Regions from separate parts of the Pseudalkalibacillus sp. NRS-1564 genome, predicted to be linked through region 3. Evidence: predicted binding sites of a transcription regulator. Region 3 holds the regulator's gene; each other region holds the start of a gene.
The links. The regulator LexA, encoded in region 3, represses DNA repair genes until DNA is damaged. The targets are predictions, from matches to a motif close to CGAACATATGTTCG.
Positions count from the first base shown of each region.

Region 1 (5,691 bases), on a different contig from region 3:
CATCGATTGAGGTAGTTGTAAAAGTAAGTGAGTCTAATGAAATTGGAGAGATGATCACCAAGAATGATGCAGATTTCGGTCTTTCAAGAATGAAATCTTTGCAGGCATATGTGAAAAATGAACAAATTGGAGCCGATCCAATTGTTTTAGTTGTGCCACACGATGGGGGAGATGCGGAAACAAGTCTGCCTTTAACTTTAAGTGAGTTTTGTTTGAGATCAACGTTACTCACACACAATCATCCTGATTATTGGGAAGATCTTTTAGTTGAACTACGTTCTAAATATGACGGTGTTCGAACGATGGTTGTATCCCAAGTACACATTACAAAGCGATTTATTGAGGAAGGGCTTGGGTTCTCTTTTTTACCATGGTCATCTGTTCGGCGTGAGGTATTTGAAGGGAGAATTCTTCAAGTCGATACTGAGGAAATCAAACTGTCTGAGGTTCACACATACATGGTCTATCAACATCTTTCGGAGGAAACAGAAATATTTAAACAATTTATTGAGAAAAGCATGAATTAAGCCCGATCAGCGTCCTGATCGGGCTATCCTCTTATTTTCCGAGTGTGAAATAAGAGTGTGGGATGGTTGCGTGTCATAGATCCTAACGGCTAGCTTACACGCATGAGTAGTATGTGCGAAGTAAAATAAAGTATACACATTTAGTAAGTAGTTAGTCCCCAAACTTTCCACCCCTTTTCTTCTTTAGAAGCAAAGAGGTGCATGCGCACGGGGAGTTGAGAAGATTTCTTTGTGACGAGTACATCAATAAGGTAAGTGTGATTTGCGACTTTTTTTTCGCAGGTTTTAACGGCTGGCGCGTAATAGGGTGACTTCTTTTTTAAAGGGGACATGCTAATGATTTGCCATGAATTTGTATCGGGAGTATTGGCCATTAAGCCTGAAAGAATCGTTGTAGCTTTCGTTGTAAGTCCTTTTGTTGATGCTGATTGATCTAGTGATGTTGGACACTTTCCTTGAATGAGCTGAATCGGACCAGCTGCATGTGCATGAATTGGTAAAAGAAGAAGTAAGAAAAGGAGACAGCTTACTGAACGTTTCATCAATGTATACCACCTTTCACCTTTACCGTGCCCGATTAAGGAAAAATTATTCGTAATAATCGAATGTACGTTCGGTTTGTGGTACACTAATCGAAGAAGGAGGGATCGCCATTGCAACCTTCAATTCAGAAGCGAACATCTCGGTCTATTTTAACAAAAGGTAGTGGATTTCTTAATGGATATAGTCACACTCTGAACCCTTACGCTGGATGTGCCTTCGGATGTTCGTATTGCTATGTAAGAAGAATGCCGATTGCCCTTTTTAGGGAAGAGGATTGGGGAGAATGGGTAGATATTAAAGAAAACGCTGTGGATCTTGTGAAAAAAGAGATTCCGAAAGCTCGGAAAAAAGGAGAAGTATCGATTTTTATGTCTTCTTCGACAGATCCTTATCAGCCTATTGAATTTAAGACTAATTTAACAAGAAGATTACTTGAAGCTATGGTAGAAGAAATGCCTGATTTTCTATTTCTTCAAACCCGCTCACCACTCGTCACTAGAGATATTGATTTGTTAAAAAAATTCGGCAAAAAGGTTCTGGTCAGTATGACAGTAGAAACAGACCTTGATTCAGTGCGCAAAATTTTTGCGCCATCAGCTCCGCCAATTGCTGCAAGATTAAAGGCGCTACAAACGTTACGAGCAAACGGTATTCCTGTACAAGCGGCAGTCGCACCACTTCTCCCGTGTTCTGAACATTTCCCTAAGAAGTTAGCTGAAGTAACGGATCGCCTCACGCTTGATGACTTTTTCATGGGTGATGGGAGCGGTGGTAAAAGAACAGAGCAGCTTGGCATTCGCAAGCTCTTTGAAGATGCGGGTCTAGAAGATTGGTATCAACGTAAAGCCTATTTGAAAATAAAGAAGCGATTACAGGCCTTTTTTCCTGATAGCGCCATTTATATTTCTCAAGAAGGTTTTTCACCTCCGGAAGAGGGATCGTATTAATATAAAACAACAAATAGGCTAGAGAATGTATCTCTAGCCTATTTGTTGTCTAACTTATTTTAATTTTTCAGCCTTACCACTTAAAATTTTCAATTGGTCATTTTCATAACCAACCTGGTAAGTGACGTTATAAAGAGAAGTAGTTGTCTTCTTATCCTCGGTTCGTTCTTGTGCTTTAATAGTAGCTGTTACCTTTACTTGATCATTCGTTTGATTTAAACTTCCGGTCATATTTGAAACTTCCACGTCAAGGGTATGGATATAGCCACTTCGAAAATCTTCATACAGCATTTCACTCTGCCAGCGACTGCCAAGTAAGGAGTAGCCAGTGACATAGTCTTGAGTAGATAAGCTTTCATAGAAATATCCAATAAGATAGGTAGCATTATTTTTAAAATCTTCTCCTGTGAGTCCTTGTGGTGTTGATACTTCTTCCTTACTTTTATCATCTACCGTTATTTCCACTGGGTCTTCAGACCAATTTTTAATTTGCTCAATAACGTTGGGAAGTGGAATGCTAAAGCCAATTGCCCCTGAGTCTGTTCCTGCAGAATTAATGGCGATAGCCTCTCCTGTATTTGCATCAATAAGGGGACCTCCGCTGTTCCCTTTTGTAATGGGGGCAGAGATTTGATAGATATGCTCATAGCGATAGGGCTCTAAGATGAATTCTCGATCGAGACCACTGACAATCCCTGTTGTAACGGTGTTCTGAAGTCCGAGTGGGCTACCAAGAGCAATGATATCGTCCCCAACTTCCGCCATGCGCTTTTCTGCAACAGGTAGTGGATCATTTCCCTCTAGTCCTGGAACGCGAATCACCGCAACATCTATCGTATCACCCATACCAATGATTTGAGCTTCGAATTGTTTAGCATCAGAGGTTTTAACGATAATCTTTTGAGCGCCTTCGACAACATGAGCGTTCGTAATGACGTCTCCGTTCGCATTGTAGAGGAAGCCTGATCCAGAAGAAGTGCCATCTTTTAAGGCGACTTCAATTTGCACAACGCTTTTTTGTGTCTCATGAATGACGGATTTTAAGTCTGAAGCATTCTTTTGGTTCTCTGGAGCATTTGTTTTCTCTCCTAGAGAAGATGTTGCTTCAACGGTTGTATTCGAATAGTAATCATGTAAAAAATAAAAACCTGCGCCGCCCCCAATCAGAATAAAGAGGGAGCTTGCAAGGGATAGTAGCAAAGCCAATTTCTTAGACATCCGTCTTGAATACTCCTTTCTGCTAATCCAAGTACCATGTGAAATGATCAATCTCGACTGTGAATTGATCAAGATCCTTCACGTCTTCACCTACATCGTAGATCATAAAGTCAAATTTACCTGTATCGTCAGGATAAAGTTTGTCGGGGTTAATATAAACCTCCCCTTTATCAAACTCTTTTCCATCTCCGTCCAATACTTTATAAGAAGCCCCGATCGAATTGACGGGAACAGTGGCTTTGCTTGTGACCGTACCTGTTACTTTTAATTCATTGTAATCTGTCACCTTTGTTTCTAATTCATTGAGCTCAATCGCGCTTGTACGATTCATTTCTTCTTCTTTTGCTGCAGCAACCATAGCATGTTCAATTCGCTTTTGTTGCTCCTCCTCAAACGAATTTCGTCTCTTTTCAATTACGGTTTGGAGGTTTGATAGCTTTTCGTTACCTTTATTGATTTCTAAGCCTTGTTCTACTGAGTTTAATGCTTCCGTAAAGTGGTTCTCTTCCAAATAACCATTTGCTTCATTAATTGAAAAGTCGACAATTTGATTTCGAATTTGTCCGGCTATGTCTTGGGCTTCATCCACTTGTAAACTTTCAGCCCTTGTTAACACAGGTTTCAATTCATCAATGGATTCTTTCCCTTTCATATCATACTTTAATTCGGCAACCATCACAGTTGTCCGAACCGTTCCGATGTCTTCTTGTAAAGTAGAGAAAAGATCACCTTTATAGGATGCTGAGGTTTGCTCAGCTTCTTTAATCAAATCTAAGGCTTTACTGTAGTTATCTTTTTTTCTTGCGGTTTCCGCCTGTTTTAAAGTCTCTTCAACGTTTAATGCGATCGTTACAATATTTTCGTTTTTTTTGGCAGCGGGGAAACGAGGTCGGTTTTGTTGAGCCTCGTTAAATTCTTTTTGTGCTGCTTCGAGCTTGCCGTTTTTAGCTAATTCCTCTCCCTTTTCAAAAGAGCGAATCGCTGCCTTTGACGTTGATTCTTCATAAAAATAATATCCGGCAAGTGTGCTAGAAAGAAGAAAAAACACCATCACTGGTAACCAACGCCACAGAATGGATAGGCTATGCTTAGATTTATTTTGAGTGACTAGTTCTTTTCCACAAGAGAAGCAAAATTGCTCATCATCGCCTCTTTTTTTTCCACAATGTGGACAGTACATCCTTATTCCACCTGCTTTCAATCTCAATTGCTAGTTATATTTTGACACATTTCCCTTGTAAGGGAAATATTTTTCAGTAGGTTGTTGGGGAATTGAAATATAAAGCAATTTTCGCTCAAATCGAGTAAGAGCTTACTTATAAAATAGCCTATAAAGAGGGGGAGGGATTGATTCAAAAGACATATTTCTTCTTGTTATGATTAAAAGTGAATAGATTGTACTAGTTCAAAGGACATCAAATCATGAAAAAGAAGTTACTTCGTTCGATTGTACCGGTATTGAAGGACCTGTTCACACCTATACCCCTTTGATAAGATGATCCTAAGACCCCCTTTCAAATATTCCGTTACCAGGAAGACCGGCATTTGCCGGTCCTTTTTTTTTGCCCCGATAAATGTGTAGCATTCATTTTCACTATAATCGATCAATGACAAATCACTCTCTTGTTTGTAGATAATCCTAGAATAAGCATGAAATGAAATAAATCTTCTTTTTTTGAAACCTCATGAGGTAGTTGCTCGTCTAATTAGTTGAAAACCCTTATTCCCTTAGATGTAGCCACTACGATATTTACCTAGTGGCTGCTTTTTTTGTGATCGTTGCATAAGATAGGAATTGTTGATATAATAACTAACGAGTGGTAGGCAAATGCCTGCGTTTTTTATTTGTTAACAACTAACGATCGGTAGGTAATGTTATATGAAAAAAGAATCGACTCAGGATCGAATTAAAGAGGTGGCCCTCATTCTATTTGCACGTAATGGATTTGAAGGGACTTCCCTTTCGGATATTGCTAAAGGAGTAGGCGTAAAAAAACCCTCCTTATATGCGCATTATAAAAGTAAAGAAGATTTATTTTTAGGTGTGATTCATAAAGTATCAGTTGATTACAATGCGTTTTTTGTAAAGACGGCTGAACGATTAAGCAATCAATCACCTGAGAAACAATTATATGACCTTCTTCGTGAAAATACAGAGTATTTACGGAATGATGAAATGGGACTTATTTTCAAAAGAATGATGCTATTTCCACCAGAGTCGTTACGGAAGGAAATCGCTCAAATGTTTGAAAAAACGGAGAATGTGATGAAGAGAGTGATTAAGTCTATTCTCGAGCAGATGCTCCCAAATGAGGAATGGGAACGAGTTTTTGATGCTTATTTATGTTTACTTGACGGTATGTTTGAACAAATTTTCTACTATTCACCTGAGGAACATAATAAACGGTTAGAAAATTCTTGGACTCTATTTATTAAAGGCGTTCATAGTAGGGAGG
Region 1 covers NZ_JBITPM010000018.1:198,756-204,446, reverse strand. The annotation lists gene ACIFPW_RS09910 (LysR family transcriptional regulator) at 1-527, shown strand, start outside; gene ACIFPW_RS09905 (hypothetical protein) at 668-1,069, opposite strand; gene ACIFPW_RS09900 (SPL family radical SAM protein) at 1,181-2,017, shown strand; gene ACIFPW_RS09895 (S1C family serine protease) at 2,072-3,235, opposite strand; gene ACIFPW_RS09890 (zinc-ribbon domain-containing protein) at 3,258-4,415, opposite strand; gene ACIFPW_RS09885 (TetR/AcrR family transcriptional regulator) at 5,115-5,691, shown strand, end outside.
Region 1: the regulator LexA is predicted to act here: its motif matches at 1,130-1,143, upstream of ACIFPW_RS09900 (SPL family radical SAM protein).

Region 2 (5,691 bases), on a different contig from region 3:
TTATCTTGAGAACCAGTATAGCGGACAGAGTAATGATCAGGGTCTCCGAATTGGGATGGGTCTGACATTGAACGAAGAGCATCCCCGGATGTACCTGGTGTATAAATATCTTCTCCGATTAACCAGTCAGGGTTATTGCTGTCGTAGTATTCTACAAGCGTTCCGAATACATCAGACATGGATTCATTCAGTGCTCCTGATTCATTTTGATAAATTAAGTCAGCTGTTGTATCAGTGACAGCGTGTGTCAATTCATGAGCAACAACATCTTCACCACCTGAAAGGGATACAAAAGTTGAGCCATCTCCATCACCATAGACCATTTGGCTTCCGTTCCAGAACGCATTATTGTAGTTGCGTCCGTAATGTACGGTGGACTTTAGTGGTGAACCGTTTCCGTCATAACTATCTCGGTTGAAGACATCTTTATAATAATCATACGTCGCTCCTGCATAGTAGTGAGCGTCGACTGCAGCCGCGTCATAGCTTGCGTTAAAGGAGTTATCCGAATCTGCCCATAAAGAGCCTGGCAGTTTTGTGCGATTTGCCGCATCATATGTTAAGATTCCGCCACCTCGCGTAGTGTCTTTCAAGTAATAAGTTGAAGAGGAAAGTAGCGTATTGAACGTTTTTTGATCACCAAGTACACCAGTTCCACTTGCCGTCTTAATTGTTCCGGTAACATTATCACCACCACCTGGCTTGCCGACTCCTTCTTTTTTTGCTTCGTGTAGAGCATTGAAGCTTGTTAGAACTTCACCACTTGTTGCATCAATTATGTATTGCCAGTTACCCGGTTCAGGCGAGAGGAAGTTCAAGGTCACATGGTAAGCATACGTTGCAGACTCTCCTTCAGTATAGACGACAAGGTTGGATTCGGGTTTTTGTTCATAGGCTGGTGAAAAACCGAGATCTTCTTCTGCTTTTTTAACGGCGTCCTGTTTCTTGAATTTTGTTGCTTTTTTAAGCTCTTTCTTCGACCCAAGGTCTGGAATAACTGTACCTGATACGGCTGTTAAAATACCACTTTCATCAACATGAGCCGTTTGAGTTGAACCATAAACAGGTGTTCCTTCATGAAGTTGTTGTAATCGAAAAACCGTAAAACCAAGATCGTCCTTTTCTTTTGATAGGATTTTAAAGGAATCCTTAGCGGAAGATCCACTAAACTTGTACAGGTTTTTCTGTTCGTTCAAGTAATCAAATAGTACTTGATTGGCATTTTGAGAGCTTGCTTTTGTTAGTTTTCCTGAAACAAAAGTAGGTGTTCCTGTTTCTTTATTCATATTCGTATCTGCTGCTGCAAATGTTGAGGATGGTGCGAGCATGGTACTAACGAGCCCCACTGATAAACCGATTGAAAGTAAATTTTTTTTCTTTCCCATTCTATATCCCCCTCGTGATTAAGATGAGCTAACATTACCATAAAAGATTTAGTATTCAAACTATTTAAACTATTTTGATAGTTAAGACCTATCCTTTTGGATAGAGTTATAGGGAGATATACCTGTTATTTTTAAAAAGGTATTGGTTCTTTAGACTCAGGAGGTGGTGTGCTAATAAATAATGGCGTTAATGACCATATGAAACGGCATATCCTGGTTCTTTTTCTGTGCGTTTAGAGATTGATGCGCGAGTATTTCTACTTCCCTATCTGTTAATGGAACAAGTGTAGGATCTCCAATACGTATGTGCTCTGATGACTAACTTTCGAGTGAATATCGTTAAGTTCATTGTTACTCTTCTTCCGGTACTTTTCGTTACTTTAGAAAAAAGGGTGATGCTAAGTGAATCGTTTTATGATTGGAAGAAAGTACTTATTGTAAAGAGAACGTATATTCGGTTAAAATACGGGTATATATAAAGGGAACAAACGTTCTTTTGATTAGGAGAAGGGGGGATACAAATGGATTATTCTAAATTTCCAAAGAAAACAATCCTATGTATTGATATGAAAAGTTTTTATGCAAGTTGTTCAGCAGTAGAGATGGGGCTTGATCCACTTACATGCTATCTCGCGGTTGTTGGTGATACCGAGCGACAGGGAAGTGTTGTGCTAGCAGCGTCTCCGGCACTAAAGAAGGAATTTGGAATACGAACAGGGAGCAGACTATTTGAAATTCCAAATAATAAAAACATTCATATCGTTAATGCGAAAATGTCTTCATATTTAAAACAATCAATGGAAATAACGAGGCTTTTTCATCGTTATGTACCATCAGAATGTATCCATACGTATAGCGTTGATGAATCGTTTTTGCAGGTTGATGGGACAGAACGACTTTGGGGGAACAAATTTGAAGTAGCTCACAAGATCAGAAATGAAATAAGAGAGACATTCGGATTACCATGTGCCATAGGGATTGGCCCAAATCTTTTAATGGCAAAGCTTTGTCTCGATCTGGAAGCGAAAGAAAAAGGGATTGCAGAATGGACTTATGAAGATATTCCTAAAAAACTCTGGCCGCTTTCCCCGCTAAGTCAAATGTGGGGTATCGGATCGCGTGTCGAGCGAACGTTAAATCGAATGGGGATTATGAATGTAAAGCAGCTTGCGCATTACCCGCTACATCTACTAGAAGAAAAATTCGGTATTATGGGAAATCAGCTCTATCATCATGCGTGGGGCATCGATCTTTCTGAAATGGGTGCGCCGATTATGCAGGGACAGATTAGCTATGGGAAAAGCCAAATTTTGTTGCGAGATTACCATGACGAAAAAGACATTCAACACGTCATTCTTGAGATGAGTGAAGAAGTTGCAAGACGTGCGAGAAAAGCCCGGAAGGCAGGGCGTACGATTAGCCTTGGGATTGGTTATAGTAAAGAAGAAGGCAGGGGTGGCTTTCACCGTTCAAGGAGTATCCACAGCCCGACTGCTATTACGCTCGAAATATACAATGTATGTCTTCAGTTATTTGAGGAGTTCTTTGGAAGAAAAACGGTTCGTAAGATTTCCATTACCCTTTCAAATATTTGCAATGATGAAGAAGTGCAGTTGGACTTATTTAACGCGTCACGCCCAAAGCAGCGGGATCTCGGATATGTGATGGATTCGATCCGTGAGAAATATGGCTCAGATGCGCTGCTTTGTGCCGTTTCATACACAAAGGCCGGTACGGCACTGCATAGAAGTAAACTTGTGGGTGGTCATAAAGCATAGAAGGGGGAAGAAGCGTGATTCGTGATCGCGGAAATATAAAATGGACGTCAATGATGTTACCTGAGCATGTGAAAGAGCTAAGAGATTGGAAAACCGAAGAGAAAAAAAGTGAAAAGCCGGTACTTGATGAACAAAGAATGGTGGAAATGAATGAAACAATATGTGAAGCAATGGCCAATCACAACTCGCTTTGTTTTCAACACTTTAGTGGGGGAGAAACGAAAACTCTCTTTGGATATGTGCACTATGTAGATCCACTTACGAAAGAACTGCGTATTATTGACCATAATGAAAAAAGGACAACGATAAAGCTGCTGGACCTTGTGCACGTAGAGTTAGAATGAAAAAAATGGAGTATCCTCTCGGATGTAAAAAAAGTTTTTCATTTCAGGATTGGGGTAAAATAAGTATAAAGTCAAACCTGAATAAGTGAGACCATCCTGTCTGGTTAGAAACGAAGGGTAAATCAGATCAGATGAATTCAAAATCCGGAGTGAGATGAAAGATGCTATTAGCTCAAAATCTTAAACAAAATACGGAAAAGATCAAAGGAATTGATATTCACTATGAATACTATAGAAATGACACAGCCGTCGATCGACCAGTATTAACGCTTCTTCACGGTTTTCTATCGTCGAGCTTCAGCTTCAGAAGATTGATACCATTATTAACAAAGGCATATACTGTTGTTGCCATTGATCTTCCTCCGTTCGGAAAAAGTGAAAAGTCTAATCGTTTTGTCCACTCTTATCATAATTATGCGGAAGTGGTGGTTGAACTTTTAGAAAGGCTTTCAATTGATCATACTGTTATGATCGGCCATTCTATGGGTGGGCAAGTAGCAATGAGAGCCTCGGCTATGAAAGATGATCTCGTTAGTAAGAATATTTTACTGTGCAGTTCAGGATATCTTGAAAAGGCTAAACAGAGTCTAGTGTATACATCGTACTTACCTTTTTTCTCGGTATACTTGAAAAGGTGGCTTTATCGAAAAGGTGTTAGAGGAAATTTGCTTAATTGTGTTTATGATCCTTCCCTTATCGATGAAGAAATGATGGATGGATATATCCAACCTTTCTTCAATGAGGGTATCTTTCGGTCATTAGTTAGGATGATTCGAGATCGCGAAGGAGATTTGTCAGAAGTTGAACTAAATCAAATTCATACACCTAGCCTACTAATATGGGGAGAAAATGACAGAGTTGTGCCGTTGAAAATTGGGAAGCGTCTCAGTAAGGATCTCCCAAATGCTAAACTGATCATCTATGAAAAAACCGGTCACCTTCTACCAGAAGAAAAACCGGAATCGATTATGAAGGATATTGAGTGGTTTTTAGGAAAATAAAGATTGATCTATTGCAAAAATTGGTAGTCATACAAAGCTTGAACCAGACTAGTTAATCAGGTAAACTCCTTAAAGGATGAGGAGTTTATTTTGATGCAGTTAATCAAAGTTGACTCATCAGAATAATGCGTGATAAAGTAAAGCTCGTTATGAAAAAGTAAAATGAAGCATGCGCTCATTAATAATTGTATATTTCTTATTAAGAGAAGTGGAGGGACCTGGCCCAAAGAAGCTTCAGCAACCTCTGATCATCAGAAAGGTGCTGCTTCCAGCAAGAGAAATCTTGAGAGATAAGTGCAAAAGCCTTCTTCTCTTGAAGTGGGCTTTTTTTATTGAGACAGAATAAAGGATGAAGGAGACATGAATAATGGAGAAAGAAATAAAGGGGAACGGCCTGGCTTTACTTCCCCTTGGAATATTTATTGTGCTTTTTATTGGTACAGCTATCATAACAAAGGACTTTTATAGTATGCCTGTTATTCTCGCTTCTCTAATTGCGGCGGGCGTAGCTCTTTCGATGAATCGAAAAGAAAGCTTTATGAAAAAAGTGGAAGTGTTTTGTCGTGGAGCAGGTAATACGAATATCATATTAATGATTTTGGTCTTTTTACTGGCTGGGGCGTTTGCCGGAACAGCTGAAAAAATTGGAGCAGTAGATTCGATTGTTAATTTAGGTATATCAATTCTACCGGCTAATCTTTTAATCGTAGGTTTGTTTGTCATTGGCTGTTTTATTTCTATTTCGATGGGTACATCGATGGGAACGATTGTAGCACTTGCTCCCATTGGAATTGGAATTGCAGAGCAAACCGGAGTTGCCCCGGCACTGGCTTTATCAGCGGTCATAGGTGGGGCAATGTTTGGTGACAATCTTTCTATGATTTCAGATACTACGATTGCGGCAGTACGCACACAAAATACGCAAATGAAAGATAAATTCAAAGTAAACTTTTTTATAGTCTTGCCAGCTGCTATCGTAACAGCCATTATTTATGGTGCTTTAACGATGGGAGAGCAAGCAACGGTTGGAGGAGATCACGCATTTGATTTCGTTACAATTATCCCTTATTTAGGTGTACTGATCGCAGCGATCGCTGGTGTTAATGTTCTTATTGTACTTGTAAGTGGTACCTTATTTGCTGGGATTGTAGGTTTATATAACGGAACATTTGGAATGAGTGGA
Region 2 covers NZ_JBITPM010000038.1:1,228-6,918, forward strand. The annotation lists gene ACIFPW_RS16840 (M4 family metallopeptidase) at 1-1,385, opposite strand, end outside; gene ACIFPW_RS16845 (DNA polymerase thumb domain-containing protein) at 1,907-3,163, shown strand; gene ACIFPW_RS16850 (YolD-like family protein) at 3,178-3,507, shown strand; gene ACIFPW_RS16855 (alpha/beta fold hydrolase) at 3,669-4,508, shown strand; SAM riboswitch class I at 4,702-4,805, shown strand; partial or broken gene ACIFPW_RS16860 (Na+/H+ antiporter NhaC family protein) at 4,876-5,691, shown strand, end outside.
Region 2: the regulator LexA is predicted to act here: its motif matches at 1,829-1,842, upstream of ACIFPW_RS16845 (DNA polymerase thumb domain-containing protein).

Region 3 (5,691 bases):
ATTGAGTTCAGATATAATCCATCTCTCAGCAGGTAATCCGCTGGAATTTAGTAAGGCTCTCAATCATCGGCATATGGATCATGTTCTTTTAGATTTCTATAATCGCGGAGGAATTCTTGTTGGGGTGAGCGGAGGAGCGGTTAAACTCGGTAGATCTACAAAGCTATTTCAGATGTATACAGAAAAAACTAGCGAGGCGGTGCACCAAACTATGGGTCTTGTCGATTTCGAGTTTTTACCTCACTACAATCGCTGGAGTTCAGATTATAAGAGTAAAGTTTGGGAGTACGCTAAGAGAACAGGAACAACTGTTTATGCAGCTAATGACGGCGATGGAATTATCTTTGAAGAGGATAAACTACAAATGATTGGTGATATAGTAGTGATGAATAGTGAGTTGTAATGGCACTATCTCAGTGAGATATGGTACATCACTACAATTGCTTGTTTTATAGGAGGAATAAAAATGGATGTATTTGAAGAATATCTAGCAAAGATAGAGAACCTGCAGCACCGAGAGCGAACGGAACAAATTTTGACCTGGGTACAAAATGAATTTCCAAACCTGGTGCCGAAAATTGCTTGGAATCAGCCAATGTTTACAGATCACGGAACATTTATTATTGCCTTTAGCGTAGCAAAACATCATTTGGCTGTTGCCCCTGAAAAGAATGGAATTGTTCATTTTTCTGAAGAAATGAAACTTGCTGGCTATGATCACACTAAACAACTAATGCGTATTCCGTGGGGTAGTTCAGTTGAATTTTCATTACTTAAAAAAATGATCGAATTCAATATTCATGATAAGGCAGACTGTTCAACTTTCTGGCGCAAGTGAATAAATAGACGGGACAGGCTTCTATTTGGACCAACCGCTTGGTAGTCGCTATGTGAGATTAACGTTTAAAACTAAATGAGGTTCATATATGGTCAACGGGAACCCTTCTATTTATTTTTGTCCATATTGGCATCATTATGTGACTCATCGGGATAGCGGCTTCTGTTATGAAATTACAGGTAAGTGAAAAAATACACGTGTATAAATTAAGTAATAATAAATTACGGCGTAGGGCAAGTTCCATCAGCGAGCTTGCTCCTTTTTAGTACAAATTAATTCAGTCTGGAAAAATCGAAAAAGGCTAGAAATGCAGTTCGTTAAATGATAGGTAAGCTTATCTATATGTCGAAAGATGCAGAGAAAACGTCACGGTTTTCTTTAACATAAGTATGTTATCCATACATGATCCACTTCGAATGATTCATTTTTGATCAGAATACTTGTAATAGTTTGAAAAATACAACCTCATATCTCTAAAATAGAAGATAGTTCAACTAGAAGAGGAGGAAAAAAGACATATGAAATCTAGGAAATGGAAATATGGAATTGCGCTTTTTATTGTAGGGATATTAACTATCGGTTTTTTACCGTTAACTGGAAGTGCCAAAGGTGATTGCTTTAACACTGATGCGGCGCTAACACCAGAGGAGCAGCGAATGGAAGACGGTGCCCCAATCCCACAGCAAATTATGGATAAGGCGGAGTTTACAGTTTTTGCGGATGAATTTAAGGAGGATTTGTGCAAAGCGAAAAGTGTAAAAAAAGCAGAGAAAGTGATCGAAAAGCATGGTGAGAAGCTGTGGGAGACGGCTGTTGCTCGAGCTCAGGGAGAACGAAATGATTTAGGGGAACTAGATCGTTATGATGATCGCCCGCTTTATTGGACTCGATTACATATGACTGCTGCCCTCAGGCAATGGGAACCTTCATATACAGTAACGGAGAAAAAGCAAGAAGAACTGATGAAGAAACTAGAGTACACGTCAAGGGGAATTACTTCTATTGATTTTCCAAAAGGGAAGAAAGTTAAGCGTATTTTAGTAAGCGGATTTGATCCATACCGTTTAGAACAGGAATTTAGGAGATCAAACCCTTCTGGCGCTGCAGCGCTTCAGATGGATGGGAAAGTCGTTTTGACGGAAGAAGGTCCAGCTTTTGTTCAAGCAGCGAATTTTCCGGTACGATGGGATGATTTTGATGAAGGAATCGTTGAAGATACTTTTGGACCTTACCTGGTTAATAGTAAAGAGCAGGTGGATCTCATGATGACAATCAGTCAAGGTGGTCCAAAAGCTATGACCATCGAAGGGTTTGCCGGGAGATGGCGCACAGGGGTTGGAAACACTCTTGAAGATCGCTCAGAAGTTATTCCGACAGTGAGCAATTGGCCGATGCCTGAAAAACTGCCGGAATTTATTGAAACAACGCTTCCTTACAAGGAAATGATTGCAGCCAATACTGGACCATGGCCGGTAGAAAGAGGCGATGAAGTATGCGAATGGCTCGCACCAGAATATCGTGATAAACCGTATGAGTGCCATGAAGGGGGTCCGACTGAAGGATCAAAAGCTCGTAAAGGAGGAGGCGGAAGCTACTTATCGAATGAAAGTCAGTACCGATCCAATCGCGTGCGAATTGGGATAGGAGCTTATGATATTCCGGGTGGACACCTTCACGTAGCCGCTCAGGAGTACTATCCTGAAGATCCTTCCGTTTATATCACTGATGAGTTCCAAAAGTTCCGTCAGGCGACAGTAGATCAAACAGTTGAATTAGTTATAGCGGCTTCAGAGGCTGCTGAAAAGTAACCGTTTAAGAATTATGTTAGAAGTATACAAAACCGCCCTTTATTTAAATGAAGGGCGGTTTTGTATAGCCTTTAAGAGTTAAAAGTAGGTAGGTGAGGTTGGTTGTAATGTAAAGCTACACCCCTATGCTCTTCAAACTGCGATCATTTACACAGACGGAGGGGTTAATAAATAAAAGAAGAGAAGAAGCTCGTATTGATATAGCCCAGAAAGCTTATATAACATAAAAAAAGAAGCGCACGCAGCGCTTCTAGTGAATGGAGCGAAAGACCCCAATTACTTTACCAAGAATAGAAACGGAATCAAGAATGATCGGTTCCATCGATGAGTTTTCCGGTTGAAGTCGGAAGTAGTTGCTTTCTTTAAAGAATCGTTTAACAGTTGCTTCAGCTTCATCTGTCATCGCGACAACAATATCACCGTTATTTGCAGTTGGTTGTTGCTTCACAATAACCATATCACCGTTATAAATACCAGCTTCGATCATACTATCCCCTTCAATCACTAGAATAAAGGTATGTTCTTCATCCTGTGCAAACTGTTCTGGAAGCGGGAAGTATTCTTCTACATTTTCAATGGCAGTGATCGGTTGACCAGCAGTTACTTTACCAATGACGGGAACGTTTACAGTATGTTGACGAGGAATATCGATCGTTTCATCAAGACCAAGCACTTCGATGGCTCTTGGTTTTGTTGGGTCTCGTCTGATATACCCTTTTTTCTCGAGTCTTGCCAGGTGGCCATGGACAGTGGAGCTTGAAGCAAGTCCAACAGCTTCGCCAATTTCTCTTACGGAGGGTGGATAACCCTTTTGCTTAACTTCGACTTTAATAAAGTCCAGAATGTCCTGCTGACGCTTTGATAGTTTCATAATATCTGGCACCTCGTTCCAATCTATCTATTTGTTAGTAGTATACCAGAATTTTTGTTCGCATACAAACATAAGTTCGAAGAAATCAGTTGACACGAACAGAGGTTCTGATATACTAAAAACAGAACAAATATTCGCATATGGGGTGATTGGGATGAGAAAGCAAGCTGGGGGCTTGTCTGGAGTTGATTTTCTTGTCATTATATCTTTTGTAGCTGTGTTAATTATTGTGTTTCTATCTTTGCGAACAGCTGCAGCTGAGGAGTATGATCGTTATACAACGGTACAATTGGAGCAGGGAGATACTGTTTTAGAAATTGCGGAAGAATACCGTACTGCGCATGAGTTGTCTGATCGGAAGTTCGTCAGTTGGGTTGAAGAAGTGAATAGCATTGATGCAAACCGAATTACAGCAGGAGATACTCTCATCATCCCTGTTGAAGCGAACGCTACCGCACTTGGGGGTAAAGAATAAAGTATGAACGCCGTTATTTATTGTCGGGTAAGCACAAAGAAAGAAGCACAGGAGTCTTCTCTTGCCAGGCAAAAAGAAGAACTACAACGATTTGCATCACAGTCAGGTTTTATTATACAGCGCTTGATTGAAGAAAAGCACAGCGGGTATGACATTGATCGTGATGGCATACTTGAGGTGCTTGACTTATTGAAAGAGGGGCATGTTGAGGCATTGCTCATTCAAGATGAAACAAGACTTGGGGGAGGGAATGCAAAGATCGCTCTTCTACATGCCGTCCATAAATATGGAGGGACGATTTATACAGTGAATCAAAACGGAGAACTTCAATTGTCGGAATCTGATTCGATGGTTCTTGAGATCGTTAGTATCGTTGAAGAATTTCAGCGCAAGCTTCATAATCTGAAAATTAAACGTGGAATGGACAAGGCGGTTAAAGAAGGCTATCGACCACAGCGAAACCTCAGCCATCAAAATCAAGGTGGGCGTGAGCGGGTGGAAGTTCCAATCGAAGAAATTGTTAATCTACGAAACCGTGGTCTTACGTTTAATGAGATAGCTGCAACGCTTAAAGGATTTGGACATCACGCTTCGAAAGCAACGGTACATAGACGTTATCAGGAATATGTTGACGAGCAGAACGAGAAGCACTAAACTTGTCTATGTTCAAAACATGCGTTAGCATGTGAGATACAAGTTTCAGTAAAGGAGCTATTTTACATGCCTTTTGAAGATAAACTCCAAAGAATTAACGAGCTATCTCGTAAAGCAAAAGAGTCATCATTAACAGAAGATGAGAAAAAAGAACAGAAAAAGCTACGTAAGGAATATTTAGCAAATTTCCGTTCTTCTTTCAAAAACCAACTTCATTCTATAAAAGTTGTGGATGAAGAAGGCACAGATGTAACACCTGAAAAGCTTAAGGAAAGCAAGAAAAACCGTCGCTTTCTTCAGTAGAAAATAGCCTAATTTTGCGAAAAGCAAAATTAGGCTATTTTTATGGTTGCAATTTTTCAAATATTCGTTATACTGTACTATAACAAGATGTACTAATACAAAACGGAGAGGGCGGATATGATGTTTGTTGTAACTGATTCTGCAGCTGAGTTTTACAAAAATGAAATGGAACTTGGTAACGGTGATTGCCTGAGGTTATTCGTACGCTACGCAGGGAGTGGAGACAGCGGAGGTTTTTCTCTTGGGGTCATGTCTGATAAGCCTTCATATGATGATTATAAGCAAGAAATTGGAGGAGTTACGTACTTCGTTCGACCGGACGATCAATGGTTTGTTGATCGAATGAAGCTTGATTATGATGAGAGATCCGGCGGTGTTCTTTGTGACCTGCCGAGTATGGCATAGCATTCTAAAGACCTGTACTATAACATATATGTTATAGTACAGGTCTTTTTGATTTCGACAAAACTAGTGAAGGCTAGCCTCCATGTATAGACAATCATTTTATGAGAACTCATTTATACTTTCTTTTATATGAGTGGATTCTTGGGCAGGGGGGAGTTATATGAGGCATTACGAAATGTACTTCGTTAAGCAGCACATTGCAGAACAATATGCTGGTAAGGAGCATCTGTTGTATCAACTTTTCCTCGAAAGGAAGCGGGCCATACAGGCTGATCAGAAAGAGCTTCTAGAAAAACAGGTAGCCTTTATTACAGAGCCTGTGGAAGAAGAAGAACTA
Region 3 covers NZ_JBITPM010000011.1:23,956-29,646, reverse strand. The annotation lists gene ACIFPW_RS05155 (Type 1 glutamine amidotransferase-like domain-containing protein) at 1-403, shown strand, start outside; gene ACIFPW_RS05150 (iron chaperone) at 467-838, shown strand; gene ACIFPW_RS05145 (hypothetical protein) at 1,357-2,646, shown strand; gene lexA (transcriptional repressor LexA) at 2,897-3,520, opposite strand; gene yneA (cell division suppressor protein YneA) at 3,672-3,992, shown strand; gene ACIFPW_RS05130 (YneB family resolvase-like protein) at 3,996-4,646, shown strand; gene ACIFPW_RS05125 (DUF896 domain-containing protein) at 4,713-4,949, shown strand; gene ACIFPW_RS05120 (HesB/YadR/YfhF family protein) at 5,067-5,354, shown strand; gene sirA (sporulation inhibitor of replication protein SirA) at 5,515-5,691, shown strand, end outside.